One region of the Labrys monachus genome, then DNA from elsewhere that is predicted to be linked to it. Evidence: predicted binding sites of a transcription regulator. Region 1 holds the regulator's gene; the other holds the start of a gene.

Region 1 (8,437 bases):
TGGCGACGGCTTCCTCGCCACCGTGCAGATGACGTCGCTGGTCGGCTGTTCCGGCGAGGACTTCGCTTCCATCCTGCGCGGGCTCGGCTATCGCTCGGAAAAGCGCAAGGGGCCGGCGATCACCCAGCCCATTCGCCTTCCCGCGCCGATGGAGCCCATCGTCGCCGCCAGCGAGGCGCCGTCCTCCGCGACGGACGAACAGGATGCCGGCGAGCCGCCGGCGGAGGCCGCTTCCGCCGAGGAGACGGTCGCGCCGACCGCAGCCGAGATCGATGCGATGGAAGTAGTGGCTTCGCCGCCGCATGTGATGTCCTGGGAGGAGGCGACCGAAGCCGTCGGGGATACGCCCGCCGTCGAGGCTGAACCGGCCGCAGACGCGGCGCCGGATGCCGGCGAGGGAGAGGTTCCCGCCGAGGCACCCGCGGAAGAGACCGTCCGGGAGGACGCCGGCCAAACGCCCGGCGAGCCGGCGGCGGAAGCCGCCGCGGGGCAGGAGGCCGCCGCCGATGGCGAGGCCGTTGCCGCCGATGGTGAGGCCGTCGCCGCCGATGGCGAGGCTGTCGCTGCCGATGGTGAGGCTGCCGCCGCCGATGGCGAGGCCGTCGCCGCCGATGGCGAGGCCGTCGCTGCCGAGCCGGTGGCCGAGGAAATACCGGAGATCGACGTCTGGCGTCCGGCGCGCTTCGAGCGCGGCCCGCGACCGCAGCACGGGCGCCAGCATCATGGCGGCCGCGGCGCCAATGCCGGCGCGCAGGGCGGTGCCGAGCGTGAGCCGGAGAGAAGGCCGGGTGGCGGGTTCCGCCGCGGCCAGCCGCCTGCCGGTGCGCCGTCCGGCCCGGCCGCCGCCCCGGCGGCGGAAGGCGGCGAGGCACGGCGGGACGATCGGCCGCGCCGCTTCGACCGGCCGCGCCGCGACGAACGCGTCAGCGCCGAGGCCGGTGCGCGCCCGCCCGCCGGCGAGGCGCCGCGGGAAGAGCGCCGGGGGATCGAAGCTCGCGGGCCCCGTCCCGAAGGCGGCGGCGGCCGGCGCAACGGCCAGGACCGGCCGGGGAGCGACGCCCGGCCCGATCGGGGGCAGCGTCACGATCGCCCGGACCGCGACCGCGGCGATCGGGGCGGCGACCGCCCGCGCAACTGGTCGAGCGACGCCAAGCCGCAGGGGCGCGACAATCGTGCGCCGGACCCCAATTCGCCCTTCGCCAAGCTGCTGGCTCTCAAGGAGCAGATGCAGAATGGCAGGCCGGACAAGAAGTAGCGCATGACGTCCACGAGCCAGGATCGTCTTCGGATCGACAAATGGCTCTGGCGTGTGCGCGTCGCCAAGACGCGCACATCGGCCGCGAAACTGGTGGCGGACGGCTATGTCCGCATCAACGGGACCAAGACCGATTCGCCCGCCAAGACGGTGAAGGCGGGCGACGTGCTGACGATCGCCCTCGAACGCACCGTGCGCGTCTATCGCGTGCTCGAACTGGGCGGGCGGCGCGGCCCGGCGGCGGAGGCGCAGGCTTTATACGAGGACCTTTCGCCCGAGCCGCCGCAGGGGTGAGGCAGGCATGGGTGCTCGACAATCCGTATATTCATACCATATTGAACCGATGATCCGCGACGCCTTCAGCGGCGGAGAATATCAGGGCGGCCATGCTGACCAACAAGGGTAAATACGGACTCAAGGCTCTGGCGCATCTGGCCGGCCTGCCGACCGGCGAGACGGCGCAGAGCCAGGAGATCGCGGAAGCCAACCAGATCCCCAAGAAATTCCTCGACGCGATCCTCGGCGAGCTGCGGGTCGCCGGGATCGTCCGCAGCAAGAAGGGCAAGGGCGGCGGCTATATGCTGGCGCGCGACGCCAGCCAGATCAGCGTCGGCAACGCCATCCGCGTGCTGGACGGGCCGCTCGCCCCGATCGCCTGCGCCAGCCGCACCGCCTATCAGCCTTGCACCGACTGCCCGGATGTTCCAAGCTGCACGGTGCGCCTGCTGATGCAGAAGGTGCGCGACATATCCTCCAATCTCCTCGACAACACCTCCGTCGAGGAAATGCGCCAGGCCGCTCTCGGCGAACAGGCGCTGAGCTACTCGATCTGACGGTCAATCCGGTCATTTACGCGGCGATCTGAGGCAGGGGCGGCACTGCGCGTCCCGACCTGTTTGCCTGGAACTACGGAGAGCATTGATGGAAAAGCGTGCAATTGGACGATCCGATCTGATGGTGGCCCCGCTCGGGCTGGGCGGCAACGTCTTCGGCTGGAGCGCGGACGAGAAGGCCTCGTTCGCGGTTCTCGATGCCTTCGTCGATGCGGGCTTCAATCTCGTCGACACCGCCGACGTCTATTCGGCCTGGGCCCCCGGCAACCAGGGCGGCGAGTCGGAGACGGTGATCGGCAAATGGATGAAGGAGCGCGGCAACCGCGATGCGATCGTGCTGACCACCAAGGTCGGCTCGGAAATGGGCCCGGGCAAGAAGGGCCTGTCCCGCAGCTATATCACCAGCGCCGTCGAGGCATCGCTGCGCCGCCTGCAGACCGACTATATCGACCTCTATCTCTCCCATTGGGAGGATCCCGAGACGCCGCTGGAAGAGACGCTCGGCATCTACGCCGATCTGGTCAAGGCCGGCAAGGTCAGGGTGATCGGCAATTCCAACCACAGCGCCAACACGATGTTCAAGGCGCTGGCGATCAGCGCCAAGGAAGGCTGGCCGCGGTTCGAGAACCTGCAGACGCATTACAATCTCTATGACCGCGCCGGCTACGAGGCCGAGCTGGAGCCGTTCTGCCTCAAGAACGAGATCGGCGTGACCAGCTATTTCTCGCTCGCCAAGGGCTTCCTGTCGGGCAAATATCGCTCGGAAGCCGATTTCTCCAAGAGCGCGGCCCGTGGCGGCGGCATGGCCGACTACCTCAACGAGCGCGGCCTGCGCATCCTCGACGCGCTCGACGCCGTGGCGAAGGCCAAGGGGGCGACGCCCGCGCAGATCGCCATCGCCTGGCTGATCGCCCGGCCCGGCCTCGTCGCGCCGATCGCCAGCGCCACCAGCGTCGCCCAGCTCGGCGATCTCATCGCCGCGACCGCCCTGTCCCTCAACGGCGCGGAAATCGAGCAGCTCAACAAGGCGAGCGCCTATTGAAGGCGCCGGGGGATCACCGCGCGTGCGACGGAGGGCCGGTCTCCGGCCTTCCAGTCGACCGGTGATCGCCGACGCCCCGCGGATTGTCGCCCGCGGGGCGCCGCACCATCAGTTCTGCTTGGAAAAGGTCTCGTCGAACGAATAGCCCGCGCCGCGGACGGTGCGGATGGGATCGATCTCGCGCGTGCGGTTCATCGCCTTGCGCAGGCGCCCGACATGCACGTCGACGGTGCGCTCGTCGATATAGACGTCACGGCCCCATACGCTGTCGAGCAGTTGCTCGCGGGCGAAGACGCGGCCGGGCGCCTGCATCAGGAATTCGAGCAGGCGAAATTCGGTCGGCCCGAGCCGGATCTCGCGCGTGCCGCGATGGACCCGCTTGGTCTCGCGGTCGAGGGAGATGTCGCCAGCCTTCAGGAGCGAGGCGACGTGATCGGGCTTGGCGCGGCGCAGCAGGGCGCGGACGCGGGCCGACAGCTCGGGCACCGAGAAGGGCTTCACCACATAGTCGTCGGCACCGGTGGCGAGCCCCCGGACGCGCTCGGTCTCTTCGCCGCGCGCCGTGAGCATGATCACCGGCAGCCGCTCCGTCTCCGGGCGCATGCGGATGCGGCGGCACAGTTCGATGCCGGACAGGCCCGGCAGCATCCAGTCGAGCAGCACCAGATCGGGGATGCTTTCGCGAAGGCGGATCTCCGCCTCGTCGCCGCGCGCCACGCTGTCGACCTCGTAGCCCTCGGCTTCGAGATTGTAGCGCAGCAGCAGCGTCAACGCTTCTTCGTCTTCGACGATCAGAACCTTGGCAGGCATAGGCCTCCCCCAGCATTGGCTCCGGAGGGCCGCCCGGCCGTCCGGAGGGGATTTGCGATGAAAGAGGGACCGGCGGCCGGCGGCCGGTTACCGCCTCCCGCCTTCACTTGACGGGAATGGGCAGGTCGACCAGCGAGGTGCTGGTGTCGTTCTTCGGGCGTTCGCCGGCCGGCGATTCGCCGGTGACGAGATAATGCACGGTTTCCGCGATGTTGGTGGCGTGGTCGCCGATCCGCTCGATGTTCTTGGCGCAGAACAGCAGATGGGTGCAGAAGCCGATATTGCGCGGATCCTCCATCATGTAGGTCAGCAATTCGCGGAAGAGCGAGGTGTACATCGCGTCGATCTCGCCGTCGGAGCGCCAGACGGACAGGGCCTCCTCGACATTGCGCTGGGCGAAGGCGTCGAGAACCTGCTTGAGCTGCTCGAGCACCAGATCGGCCATGTGATCGAAGCCGCCGAACAGCTGCACCGGCTGCATGTGGCCGTTGATGGCGACCACGCGCTTGGCGACGTTCTTGCCGAGATCGCCGATGCGCTCGAGGTCGTTGGCCACGCGCAGGGCCGAGACGATCTCGCGCAGGTCGAGGGCGAGGGGGCCGCGCTTGGCAATGACGAGGATGGCGCGGTCCTCGACCTGACGCTGCAGCCGGTCGATGCTGAGATCGAGCTCGATCACGGCCTGCGCCCGCAGGGTGTCCCGCTTGAGCAAGGCCTCGACGCTGTCGGCTACGCTCTTTTCGGCATAGCCGCCCATTTCGGCGATCATGTTGCGCAGTTCCCGCAATTCCTGATCGAAGGACGTAACGATGTGGTCGGACATGCCGCTCTCCCAATGTCGTGTGTCGGTGCCGGCGGCCCGCCGGCCCGGCCGGTTGCCGGTCAGCCGAAGCGGCCCGTGATGTAATCCTGCGTGCGGCTGTCGTCGGGCCTGGTGAAGATCTTGTTGGTCGGCCCGGCTTCGATGAGATTGCCGAGATAGAAGAACGCCGTCACGTCGGCGCAGCGTGCGGCCTGCTGCATGTTGTGCGTGACGATGACGATGGTGAAATCCCGCTTCAACTCGTCGATCAGCTCTTCGATCTTGGCGGTCGAGATCGGATCGAGGGCGGAGGTCGGCTCGTCAAGAAGGACCACTTCCGGCTTCACCGCGATGGTGCGGGCGATGCACAGGCGCTGCTGCTGGCCGCCGGACAGGCCGAGCGCCGACGTGTTGAGCCGGTCCTTGACCTCGTTCCAGAGGGCGGCCTTGGTCAGGCACCACTCCACGCGCTTGTCCATATCGGCCTTGCCGATACTCTCGTGCAGGCGCACGCCGAAGGCGATATTGTCATAGATCGACATCGGGAAGGGCGTCGGCTTCTGGAACACCATGCCGATGCGCGCCCGCAGCACGGCGGGGTCGATTTCCTTGCCGATGACGTTCTGGCCGTCGAGCAGCACCTTTCCCTCGGCGCGCTGGCCCGGATAGAGATCATACATCCGGTTGAGGACGCGCAGGAGGGTCGACTTGCCGCAACCCGACGGGCCGATCATGGCGGTGACACGGCGTTCGCCCATGTCGAGATTGATGCCCTTGAGCGCATGCTTGTCGCCGTAGAAGAAGTCGAGGGCTTCGACCTTGAGCTTGATCGCTGCATTCGGATCGAGGGCGGGACGGTCGGCAACCGCAATCGAGGCGTTGGAAGAAGAGGACATGGGAGCACTCATTTCTTGGGGGCGAGCACGACGCGGGTGATGATGTTCAGGGCCAGGACGCCGGCAGTGATGAGGAGCGCGCCGGCCCAGGCGATCGAGACCTGCGCCGGATCCGGCACCTGGGCGAGCTGGTTGATGGCGGCCGGAAGGCTTGGGAAAGCCTGGCCGAGATCGAATGTCAGGTTCGGGTTGCCGAAGGCGGTGAAGAGCAGCGGGGCGGTCTCGCCGGCGGCGCGGGCCAGCGAGAGCAGGATGCCCGTCACGATGCCCGTGCGGGCCGCCCGCCACGTCACCGATACGATCACCTTCCACATCGGCGCGCCCAGGGCGAAGGCGGCCTCGCGCAGGCCGATCGGCACCAGCGACAGCATGTCCTCCGTGGTGCGGACGACGACCGGCATGATGATGATGGCAAGCGCCACGACGCCCGACCAGCCGGAGAACCCGCCGGTCGGCACCACCACCATCTGGTAGACGAACAGGCCGATCAGGATCGAGGGGGCCGAGAGCAGGATGTCGTTGATGAAGCGCACCGCCGCGGCGAAGCGGCTGCCGCGTCCGGCCTCGGCCAGATAGGTGCCGGCCATGATGCCGATCGGCGCGCCGATCACCAGAGCGAGGGCCACCATCAGAAGGCTGCCGACGATGGCGTTGAGCAGGCCGCCGTCGGAAATGGCCTTGGTGAAGATATCGCTGCTCAAGGCGGGGAGGCCGCGCTGGAGCAGAGTGAACAGAATCCAGGCGAGCGCGATCAGCGAGATCACGGCGAAGGCGCTGGATATGGCCTTCATCGTGTAGTCGACGGAACGGCGGCGTGCGAGGCGGTCCATGATGTTTCCTCTCGTCCTATTTGACGCCGGTGCGAACGAGCAGGCGGGAGATCGCGAGCACGATGAAGGAGATCACGAAGAGCACGAAGCCGAGTTCGAGCAGCGACTGGTTGCGCAGCGAGCCGGCCGGTGCGTCCGGGAATTCATTGGCGATGGTCGAGGCGATGGTCGAGCCGGAGGCGAACAGCGAGGCCGAGATGCGGTTGGCGTTGCCGATCACATAGGTGACGGCCATGGTCTCGCCCAGCGCGCGGCCGAAGCCGAGCATGGTGGCGCCGACCAGGGCAGTGCGCCCATAGGGCACCGAGACGTTGCGGAACACCTCATAGGTGGTGCATCCCACGCCATAGGCCGATTCCTTCAGCATCGTCGGGACGGCTTCGATGATCTCCACGAACATCGCGGTGATGAAGGGGATCACCATGAAGGCGAGGATGATGCCGGCGGTGAGCATGCCGAGGCCGCTGGCCGGCCCCTTGAAGAGATAGGTGAGCACCGGTATGTGCGAGAACAGCGCGATCAGCGGCGGTTCGACATAGGCGGCCATCAGCGGCACCACGACCACTACGCCCCACATGCCGAAGATGATGGACGGCACGGCGGCGAGAAGCTGGATCGCCATGCCGATCGGGCGGCGCAGGCTGACCGGGGCGATCTCCGTCAGGAAGAAGGCGATGCCGAAGGACATCGGCATGGCGATGATCAGCGCCAGGATGCCGGTGAACAGCGTGCCGTAGATCATGACGCCGGCGCCGAAATTCTCGGTGACCGGATTCCACACCGTCGACCAGTAGAAGCTCGGGCCGAAATGCGACAGGGCCGGCCAGCCGCCATAGAACAGCAGCACGACGATCGAGGCCAGCAGGATCAGGATCAGGCCGCTGCAGCCATAGAGGGCTGCCTTGAAGATGGGGTCGAGACCTGCGCCAGGCACATGTCTCGCACCGGGCGAGGGGGCGCCCCGGGCGACTTCGGATGCGACGGCACCCCTGTCCATCGAACTCTCTGCAATGGCGCTCATGTGATTTTCCTGCCGCGAAACGACGAGCCTCCGGCGCCTGGGCGCCGGAGGCCGGAACATGTCTTAGTTGGTGAGGACGGGCTTGCCGTCGGGACCCTTGACCTCGGCCTTCCAGGCGGAATGGATCGAGGTCACGACTTCCTTCGGCAGCGTGATGTAATGGAGCTTCTCGGCGGCCGGAGCGCCGTCCTTGTAGGCCCATTCGAAGAACTTCATGACCGCAGCCGACTTCGCCGCGTCCTTGGGATCCTTCGGCAGCAGGATGAAGGTGGTGGAGACGATCGGCCAGGAATTGTCGCCGTCGACATTGACCATGGAAACGGCGAAATCCTTCGCGTTCTTCCAGTCGGCCTTGGCGGCGGCCGCCTTGAAGGTCTCGAGGCTCGGCTTGAGGACCTTGCCGGCCTTGTTCTTCAGTTCAGTGGTCGTCAGGTGGTTTTCGGCGGCATAGGCGTATTCGACATAGCCGATGGCGCCCTTGGTGTTCTTGACCGAGGCGGCGACGCCGTCATTGCCCTTGGCGCCCGAGCCCGCGGCCCACTGCACCGAGGTGGCGGCGCCGACATTGGACTTCCAGTCAGGGCTGACGCCGGCCAGATAGGAGGTGAACACGAAGGTCGTGCCCGATCCGTCCGAACGATAGACGGGAGCGATGTCGAGATCCGGCAGCGTCACGCCCTTGTTGAGCGCGGCGATCGCCGGGTCGTTCCACTTGGTGATCTTGCCGAGATAGATCTGGGCGATGAGGTCGCCGTCGAGTTGGAGCTGGTCGGAGGAGATGCCGTCCAGGTTGACGATCGGCACGATGGCGCCGACGACCGTGGGGAACTGCAGGATCTTGGCGGAGACGAGCTTCTCCGGCGCCATCGGGGCGTCGGAAGCGCCGAAATCGACGGTACGGTTGGTGATCTGCGTCTGACCGCCGCCCGAGCCGATCGCCTGATAGTT
Region 2 (8,437 bases), 4.3 Mb from region 1:
TCGATCTATGGCGAGGCCAAGTCGGACGACGTGCGCGGCCTGATCGACGACGGCATCGAGGTCTATCCGCTGCCCAACCTTCCCGACGACCTGAACTGAGGCAGCGGCGGGCAAGCCCAGACAAAACTCCGGATATCTGCGGCAGCTACATTCCTTGCCGGATAACCGGCCCGAGCCGCCTCGCCCCTTCGCGAAGACAGGCGGGCGCGGCTGCGAATGTCAGCCGCAGGAACGAGCCTTCGGGGTCAGCCGGGAACCATGCACGACCAGCGCTGACGATGACGCCCTCCCGGGCCATGTCGGCCGCGAGCGCGCTATCCGAGATGTGATCCGGCAGCCGCAGCCAGAGATGCATGCCGCCGTCCGGCACCTGGAACGTGACGCGATCCCCCAGCTCGATGCGCAATGCGCCGACAAGGGCATCCCGGCGCTCCATCAAGGCCGCCCGCGCCGCACCGAGATGCCGCTTCCAGCCCGGTGCGGAGACAACCGCCAGGGCAGCCGCCTGCAAGGGGCCGGAAACGAAGAAGTCGTCGCTGCCGCGCGCCGCCTTGAGACGGGCGCAGGCAGCCCCGCGTGCGATGATGGCCGCGACCCTCAATCCCGGCGCGGCCGACTTGGCGAGGGAACGGATATAGACGACGTGCCCGTGCCGATCGCCAGCGGCGAGCGGCGCGGGAGCCGTGCCCGCCAGATCGAGATCGCGCGCCCAGTCGTCCTCGATGATGAAGGCCCGCGCCTCTGCCGCGATGTCTAGAACGGCGGCGCGCCGCTCTGCCGACAGGACGGTGCCGGACGGATTTGAAAAGGTCGGCTGACTATAGAAGACGCGTGCTCCGGTCTGCCGGAAGGCATCCGCCAGCAGGTCCGGCCGGACACCCTGATCGTCCATCGCCACGGGGACCAGCTCGAGGCCTGCCGCGCGGGCGGCCGAAATGGCCCCCGTATAGGTCGGCGTCTCCATGAGGACCGGGCGCCCGGGCGAGACGAGCGCGCGCAAGGTCGTGGCGATGGCGGCCTGTCCACCGCTGCAGATGATGACGTCATGGGGCGAGAACACGCCGCCGTCGCCCACCTGGTGCGCGAACCATGCCCGCAAAGGCTCCATGCCCTCGATCGGCAGGCGGTCCCAAAGTTCGGCCCGCCCGGCGGCCTGGCGCAGCGCCGTCGCCAGCAGGCCGGAAGCCTGAAGGTCCGGCGGCAGGTAACCCCTGCTCAGGATCAGGCTTTCGGGCGGCGGCACGGTCAACAGAGTGCCCATCGGCCCACCGTCGGCGCGCGCGGCCCCGAGCGCGATCGACTGCCAGGAGAAATCGCACCCTTCGGTCGCGCTTTCCGGCGGCTGACGGACGAAGGTGCCCTGACCGGGGCGGGGCTCGATCAGGCCCTCGCCAACCAGCCGGGCGAAGGCGCGCTCCACCGTCGCAGGACTGACGCGATGGTTTTGGACGAGGGTGCGCACCGATGGAAGGCGGGTGCCCGGCCGGGCGGACGCCACCGCATCCCGCAGCGATTGAATAACGGCTGGAAGTCTGTTATCTCTTTTCATGAATAAAATGGATAACACTTCCCATCCAAGGACGGAAACGCTTTCGAAGCCCGTCACGGCCGATACAGCCCCCGACATGCTGGCCGACAGACTGCCGGCCAGCCTCTTTACGCCCTATCTCATGACCGGCGTCGCGCTTGCCATGGCCTATGGTTCGAGCTTCCTGTTGTCCGACGCTTTGAGCGCGGCGGGTCATGCGGCATCGACGGCGGGCGCCGTCATCAGCGTTGGAACGGTCGCAACGCTCGTCGGCTCGCTGTTCGCGGGGCGCCTGGCCGAGCGGACCGGCATCCTGCCATTGGTGGCCGCCTCCGCGTCGATCATGGCGATCGCGATGGCCTGCTTCGCCATGATCGGAACCGGCGGGCTGCCGCTCGCCTATGCCGGCGGCCTTTCGCTGGGCCTCGGCTGGGCGATCTTCTACATGCTGGCACCGATCCAGCTCATCCATTGCCTCAAGCCGTCCGCGCGCCTGGAAGCGCTGACCCTCCTGTCGGGCTCGCAGATGCTCGGCATCGGCATGTCCGCGCCTCTCGGCCATGCCATCGCCGACCATTTCGGCGGTCCCGCCAAAGCCTATGCCTTCTATGCTTGCGTCTGTGCCCTGGTGGCGGCGTTCTCCCTCCTGATCCGCAGGCGTATGGCCGACCAGCCGCAGCTGCCGATGCGGGCGGTCGCCCTGACGGTGCCGGCGACCCTGTCCATCCTGCGGGCGAGGACGGTCGCGCCGGTGATCATGATAGGGATCGCCGCCTGCACCTTCGCGGGTCTCTCGACGTTCCAGAGCCTCTATGCCGGTTCGCGCGGACTGGCACCCGATATCTTTTTCCTGACTTTCACCGTCACCACGGTCGCGTTGCGCTTCTCCGTCGCGTCGATGATAGGCAGGATTCCTCTCGGGCGGCTGGGCCTCGCGCTCTTCATCGCGACACTCCTCGGCATCGGGCTTCTTCTCATCAACGCGGGCAGCTCGATCCTGTACGTCGTGGCCACCATTCTCTTCGCGACTGGCTACGGCCTCACCTATTCGACCCTGAATGCCATGGTCGTGAACCTGGCCGGCGAATGTGGACTGTCCGTCCCAGTCGCGTCGCAAGTGTTTACGCTCGGCTATTTCATCGGGTTGTTCGGTTTTCCCTATTTCGCCGGCAGCCTGATCGCCGCCTATGGAATCGACAGCGCGCTCATCGCGATGGCAGGGCTGGTTGCGGCCAACATCGCGAGTCTCGGCTGGAGCCTGCGGAAAGCAAACACGGAAAGCACGCACCCAAATCGATCCTGACCGCTGCTCGTCCCGCCGATCGTCCGGACAGGACAATCGCGCCCGTCCCCTGCCCGGGTGCCGGGGGCGCCGTCAGGAAGAGCGGGGCGGATATGCGCGCTCCGGGTCGGCCGCGAAGACCATCATGTAATTGACGTCGAGATCCCGCGACAGCCGCCATTCGTCCAGCAGCGGATTATAGGCCACGCCCGTGCGGTCGGCTTCCGCCAGGCCGGTCTGCGCCAGCGCCTCGGCGATCTCCTCGGGGGTGACGAACTTGTTCCAGTCATGCGTGCCGCGCGGCAGCCAGCGCAGCACGCGCTCGGCGCCGAGAATGGCGAGGGCGTAGGCTTTCATGGTGCGGTTGAGGGTGGAAACGAAGAGGAGCCCACCCGGCTTGACCAGGCCGGCACAGCTGCGCAGGAACGGCGCGGGGGCGGCGACGTGCTCGACGATCTCCATCGCCAGCACCACGTCATAGCGCTCGTCGCCGGCCGCCAGTTCCTCCGACGTCGCCAGGCGATAATCGACGGCGAGCCCCGCCTCGGCCGCGTGCCGCCGCGCCGCCTCGATGTTCGCCGGCGCCGCGTCGATGCCGACCACGCCGGCGCCGAGCCGGGCCAGCGGCTCGCTGAGCAGGCCGGCGCCGCAGCCGATGTCGACGAGGCTGAGGCCCGCGAGCCCCTTGAGCGCCGTGGCCGACAGGCCGAAATGCGCGGCGATGCGGTCCCGGACGTAGCGCAGGCGCAGCGGATTGAGCCGGTGCAGCGCCTTCATGCTGCCATGCGGGTTCCACCAGTCCGCAGCCATGGCATCGAAGCGTCCGACTTCGCCCGGATCGACCGAGGAGCCTTGCGGACCGGCCGCCCGGCCCGGCTGCGCTGTCGTCATCTGCCCGTCCTTTCGATGCTCGTACCGGGAGGATGTATATCTCCTGTCCCGTTGCCGCAATTTTCTTCTCGTCGCACGCCTCTGCGCCGTCGATTTTCGAGGTTCGCCCGCGAGTGGTCAAAATTTAGGCTATGGTCGGGCCTGTCGACGGACCGCGAACGGTCCACGGTGCGGCACGACGGCGTGGCGCGGTGACGATCGGAGGACAGCATGGCATGGCGTGACGACGAAGCACGGGCGGCCATGATCCGGAAGGCGGCCGGAAGCATGCAGCCGGGCGGCGCGCCGGCGGCCTTCGCCGAGCTCCTCTTCGGGCACACGGCACTGGAGGACCTCGCCGGCCATGACGCCGCCTCGCTGGCCCTGCTGGCCGAGCAGGCCTGGGACCATGTGCAGCGCCACCGGCCGGGCAGTGCCGACATCCGCGTCGTCAACCCCGCCATGCCGGACGGGCGCGAGATCTCCGTGGTCGAGATCCTCAACGACAACATGCCCTTCCTGTTCGATTCCACGCTGGCGGAGCTGTCCGAGCGGGGCATCGAGGTCAAGCTCGTCGCCCACCCCGTCCTCGCGGTCGAACGCGACGGCGAGGGCCGGCTGCTGCGCTTCCTCGGCGAGGCCCTGCCCGAGGGCAGCGCGGGCGAGCGCGAGAGCCTGATCCATCTGCATATCGCGCGGATCGACGCCGAGGCCGACCGCGAGAGGCTGATCGCCGGCCTGAGGGAAACGCTCGCCGACGTCCGTGCCTGCGTCGCCGACTGGCGCGCCATGCGCGACCGCGTCGAGCAGGCGATCGAGACGTTCCGCTCCAGCCCGCCGCCGCTGCCGATCGACGAGATCGCCGAGGCCAACCAGCTCCTGCAATGGCTGTGCGCCGACAATTTCACGTTTCTCGGCATGCGCGAATATCATTTTTCCGCCGATGCCGACGCGGCCGGGCCGGTCGAGGCCGTCGAGGGCTCCGGCCTCGGCATCCTGCGCGATCCCGGCGTGAAGATCCTGCGCCGCGGCGCCGAACTGGTGGTGATGACGCCGGAAATCCGCGAATTCATGCGCGAGCCGACCATCCTCATCGTCACCAAGGCCAATGTGAAGAGCCGCGTGCACCGGCGCGTCTTCATGGACTATGTCGGCGTGAAGCTCTACGCCGCCGACGGACGCCTGCGCGGCGAGCTGCGCATCGTCGGGCTCTTCACTTCGACGGCCTATACGCGCTCGGTCCGCCAGATCCCCTATGTCCGCCACAAGATCGCGCAGGTGCTGAAGCGGGCCGGCCTCGACCCCGAGGGCCATTCGGGCAAGGCGATCCTCCACATCCTCGAGGAATATCCGCGCGACGAGCTGGTCCAGGTCGATGCCGGCACGCTCTACGACTTCGCCATGGAAATCCTCATGCTCTATGAGCGGCCCCGCGTCAGGGCGCTGGTGCGCCCCGACCGGTTCGACCGCTTCGTCTCCGTCCTCGTCTTTCTTCCGCGCGAGAAATATGACAGCACCGTCCGCGCCCGCATCGGCGCCTATCTGGCGCAGGCCTATAAGGGACAGCTGACGAGTTCCCATGCGGCCTTCCCGGAAGGGCCGCTCACCCGCGTGCACTACATCATCGGGCGCTATGAGGGGGAGACCCCGGTCGTCGAGCGGGCGGCCCTGGAAGCGGCGATCGGCGCCATCGCCGCCAGCTGGGGAGACCGGCTCAAGGCGGCGCTCGCCGGCACCACCGACGGCATGCGCGCCCGCCTGCTCGGCAACCGCTATGCCGCCGCCTTCAGCGGCGCCTATGCGGAAGCCTTCGGCATCGCCCAGGCGATCGCCGATATCGCCGTCGTCGAGAAGCTGACGCCGGCCCGGCCGGTGGCGATTTCGGTCTACAGGCTCGACGGCGACGAGGACAAGACCCGCCTCGGCCTCAGGGTCTTCTCCCGCAACGCGCCGCTGTCCCTGTCCTACCGCGTTCCGGTGATCGAGAATCACGGCCTTCGCGTCGTCAACGAACGGACCTACCATATCGTGCCCGACGCCGTTCCCGCGCCCGCGCCGGTCTGGCTGCACGACATGACGATCGAGACGGCCGACGGCCTGGCCGTCGCGATCAGCCGCGATTTCAGCCACCGCTTCGAGGCCTCGATCATGGCCGTGGTCGGCGACCGCGCCGAGTCCGACGGCTACAACGCCCTCATCCTGCGCACGGCGCTGGGCTGGCGCGAGATCGCGACCATCCGGGCCTATTCGCGCTATCTGCGCCAGATCCGGGCGCCGTTCAGCCAGGACTATATGTGGGAGACCCTGCGCCGGAACGCGGCGATCACCGCCAGCCTGGTGGCGCTGTTCAAGGCGCGCCTCGACCCGCGTCCCGCCGTCAGCGAGGCCGAACGGGCCGCCGGCGAGGCTGCGCTCGTCGCCGGCATCGAGGAGCAGCTCGAGGCCGTCTCCTCCCTCGACGAGGACAGGATCCTGCGCTGCTTCGCCAATCTGGTGCAGGCCACCGTCAGGACCAATCTGTGGCAGGTCGGCGAGGACGGCCATCCGCGCGCCGTGATCTCCTTCAAGTTCGAGGCGCAGCGGATCGAGGACCTGCCCCAGCCGCGGCCCCTCTACGAGATCTTCGTCTATTCGCCGCGCGTCGAGGGCATCCATCTGCGCTTCGGCAAGGTCGCGCGCGGGGGCCTGCGCTGGTCGGACCGCCCGCAGGATTTCCGCACCGAGATCCTCGGCCTCGTCAAGGCGCAGCAGGTCAAGAATGCGGTGATCGTGCCGGTCGGCGCCAAGGGCGGCTTCGTGCCCAAGCGCCTGCCGCCGCCGGCGAACCGCGACGCCTGGCTGGCGGAAGGCACCGAGGCCTACCGCATCTTCGTGCGCGCCTTGCTCGAACTCACCGACAACATCGAGGGCGACGCCGTCGTCCCGCCCGACAGCACGCTCCGGCACGACGGCGACGATCCCTATCTCGTCGTCGCCGCCGACAAGGGCACCGCGACCTTCTCCGACACCGCCAATGCGCTGGCGGCGCAAAAGCGCTTCTGGCTGGACGACGCCTTCGCCTCCGGCGGCAGCCAGGGCTACGACCACAAGAAGATGGGCATCACGGCGCGCGGCGCCTGGGAGGCGGTCAAGCGCCATTTCCGCGAACTCGACATCGACATCCAGGCGACGCCGTTCAGCGTCGCCGGCGTCGGCGACATGTCGGGCGACGTGTTCGGCAACGGCATGCTGCTGTCGCGCGCCATCCGGCTCGTCGCCGCCTTCGACCACCGCGACATCTTCATCGATCCCGCGCCCGATCCGGCCGCCAGCCACGCCGAGCGCGCCCGCCTGTTCGCCCTGCCGCGATCGAGCTGGCAGGACTATGACCGCTCGCTCCTCTCCAGGGGCGGCGGCATCTTCCCGCGCACCCTGAAGGCGATTCCCCTTTCCGCCGAGATGCGGGCGCTGCTGGGCCTCGACAAGGCCGAGGCGACGCCCGTCGAGGTGATGTCGGCGATCCTGAGGGCCCGCGTCGACCTCCTGTGGTTCGGCGGCATCGGTACCTATATCCGCGCCTCCGGCGAGAGCGACGACCAGGCCGGAGACCGCGCCAACGATCCGATCCGCATCACCGGCGCCGAGGTGCGGGCGCGCGTCCTCGGCGAAGGCGCCAATCTCGGCGTCACCCAGCGCGGGCGCACCGAAGCCGCGCAGAAGGGCGTCCGCCTCAACACCGACGCCATCGACAATTCGGCCGGCGTCAACACCTCGGACGTCGAGGTCAACCTCAAGATCGCCCTGGCGCGCCCGCTGCGCGACGGGCGCCTCGCCATGGCCGACCGCAACGCCCTCCTCGCCGAGATGACCGACGACGTCGGCAGGCTGGTGCTGCGCAACAATTATCTGCAGACGCTGTCGATCTCGCTGGCCGAACGCCGGGGCGTCGCCGAAACCGGGTTCCTGACCCGCCTGATGCAGGTGCTCGAACAGCGCGGCCTGCTCGACCGCGGCGTCGAATTCCTGCCCGACGACGCGGCGATCGCCGAGCGCACGCGGCGCGGCCAGGCGCTGACGCGCCCGGAACTCGCCGTCCTGCTCGCCTATGCCAAGCTCACGCTCTACAGCGCCATCCTCGCCACCGGCGTGCCGGACGATCCCTATCTCGGGCGGGAAGCGGTCGGCTATTTCCCCCACGGGATCCGGGAGCGCTTTCCCGATGCCATCGCGTTCCATCGCCTGCGCCGCGAGATCATCGCCACGACGCTCGCCAACGGCATCATCAACCGCGGCGGCCCGGCCAGCGTCATCCGCCTGATCGACGAGACCGACGCCGATGTCCCCGCCGTCGCCATGGCCTTCGCGGCCGTCGATGAATCCTACGGCATGAGCCGGCTGAACGACGCCATCGATGCGCTCGACGGCGCGATCGGCGGGCAGCTGCAGCTCGCCCTCTACGCCGCGGTGCAGGATCTGCTGCTGTCCCGCGTGGTCTGGTATGTGCGCAACGTCGACTTCAGCGTCGGCCTGGAGGCGGTGATCTCGCGGTTCCGCACCGGCATCGACGAGATCGCCGGCAGCCTCGACACGGCGCTGTCGCCGGACATGCAGGCGGCGCGGACGCGCCGCCGCCAGGAGCTGGTCGAGGGAGGCGTCCCGGCCGCGCTCGCCGCACGCCTCGCCGACCTCGACGCCCTCGGTTCGGCACCGGACATCGTGCTGGTCGCCGGACACAACAGCCGGACGATCGCCGACACCGCGGCGACCTTCTTCGCCGC

What was found. Region 1 encodes PhoB, which activates phosphate uptake and scavenging genes when phosphate is short. Its sites were predicted from a motif close to TGTCATNNANCTGTCAT; they were not measured.
Region 2: a site for PhoB is predicted at 3,893-3,909, ahead of J3R73_RS30555 (NAD-glutamate dehydrogenase). Genes of this name have one in related genera too.

Annotation. Positions count from the first base shown of each region.
Region 1 covers NZ_JAUSVK010000001.1:2,445,984-2,454,420, forward strand. The annotation lists gene J3R73_RS11030 (DEAD/DEAH box helicase) at 1-1,255, shown strand, start outside; gene J3R73_RS11035 (RNA-binding S4 domain-containing protein) at 1,259-1,549, shown strand; gene J3R73_RS11040 (RrF2 family transcriptional regulator) at 1,642-2,088, shown strand; gene J3R73_RS11045 (aldo/keto reductase) at 2,177-3,130, shown strand; gene phoB (phosphate regulon transcriptional regulator PhoB) at 3,239-3,940, opposite strand; gene phoU (phosphate signaling complex protein PhoU) at 4,044-4,763, opposite strand; gene pstB (phosphate ABC transporter ATP-binding protein PstB) at 4,823-5,638, opposite strand; gene pstA (phosphate ABC transporter permease PstA) at 5,647-6,468, opposite strand; gene pstC (phosphate ABC transporter permease subunit PstC) at 6,485-7,465, opposite strand; gene pstS (phosphate ABC transporter substrate-binding protein PstS) at 7,553-8,437, opposite strand, start outside.
Region 2 covers NZ_JAUSVK010000001.1:6,696,155-6,704,591, reverse strand. The annotation lists gene J3R73_RS30575 (DUF1178 family protein) at 1-99, shown strand, start outside; gene J3R73_RS30570 (aminotransferase-like domain-containing protein) at 146-1,606, opposite strand; gene J3R73_RS30565 (MFS transporter) at 1,671-2,831, shown strand; gene ubiG (bifunctional 2-polyprenyl-6-hydroxyphenol methylase/3-demethylubiquinol 3-O-methyltransferase UbiG) at 2,904-3,701, opposite strand; gene J3R73_RS30555 (NAD-glutamate dehydrogenase) at 3,912-8,437, shown strand, end outside.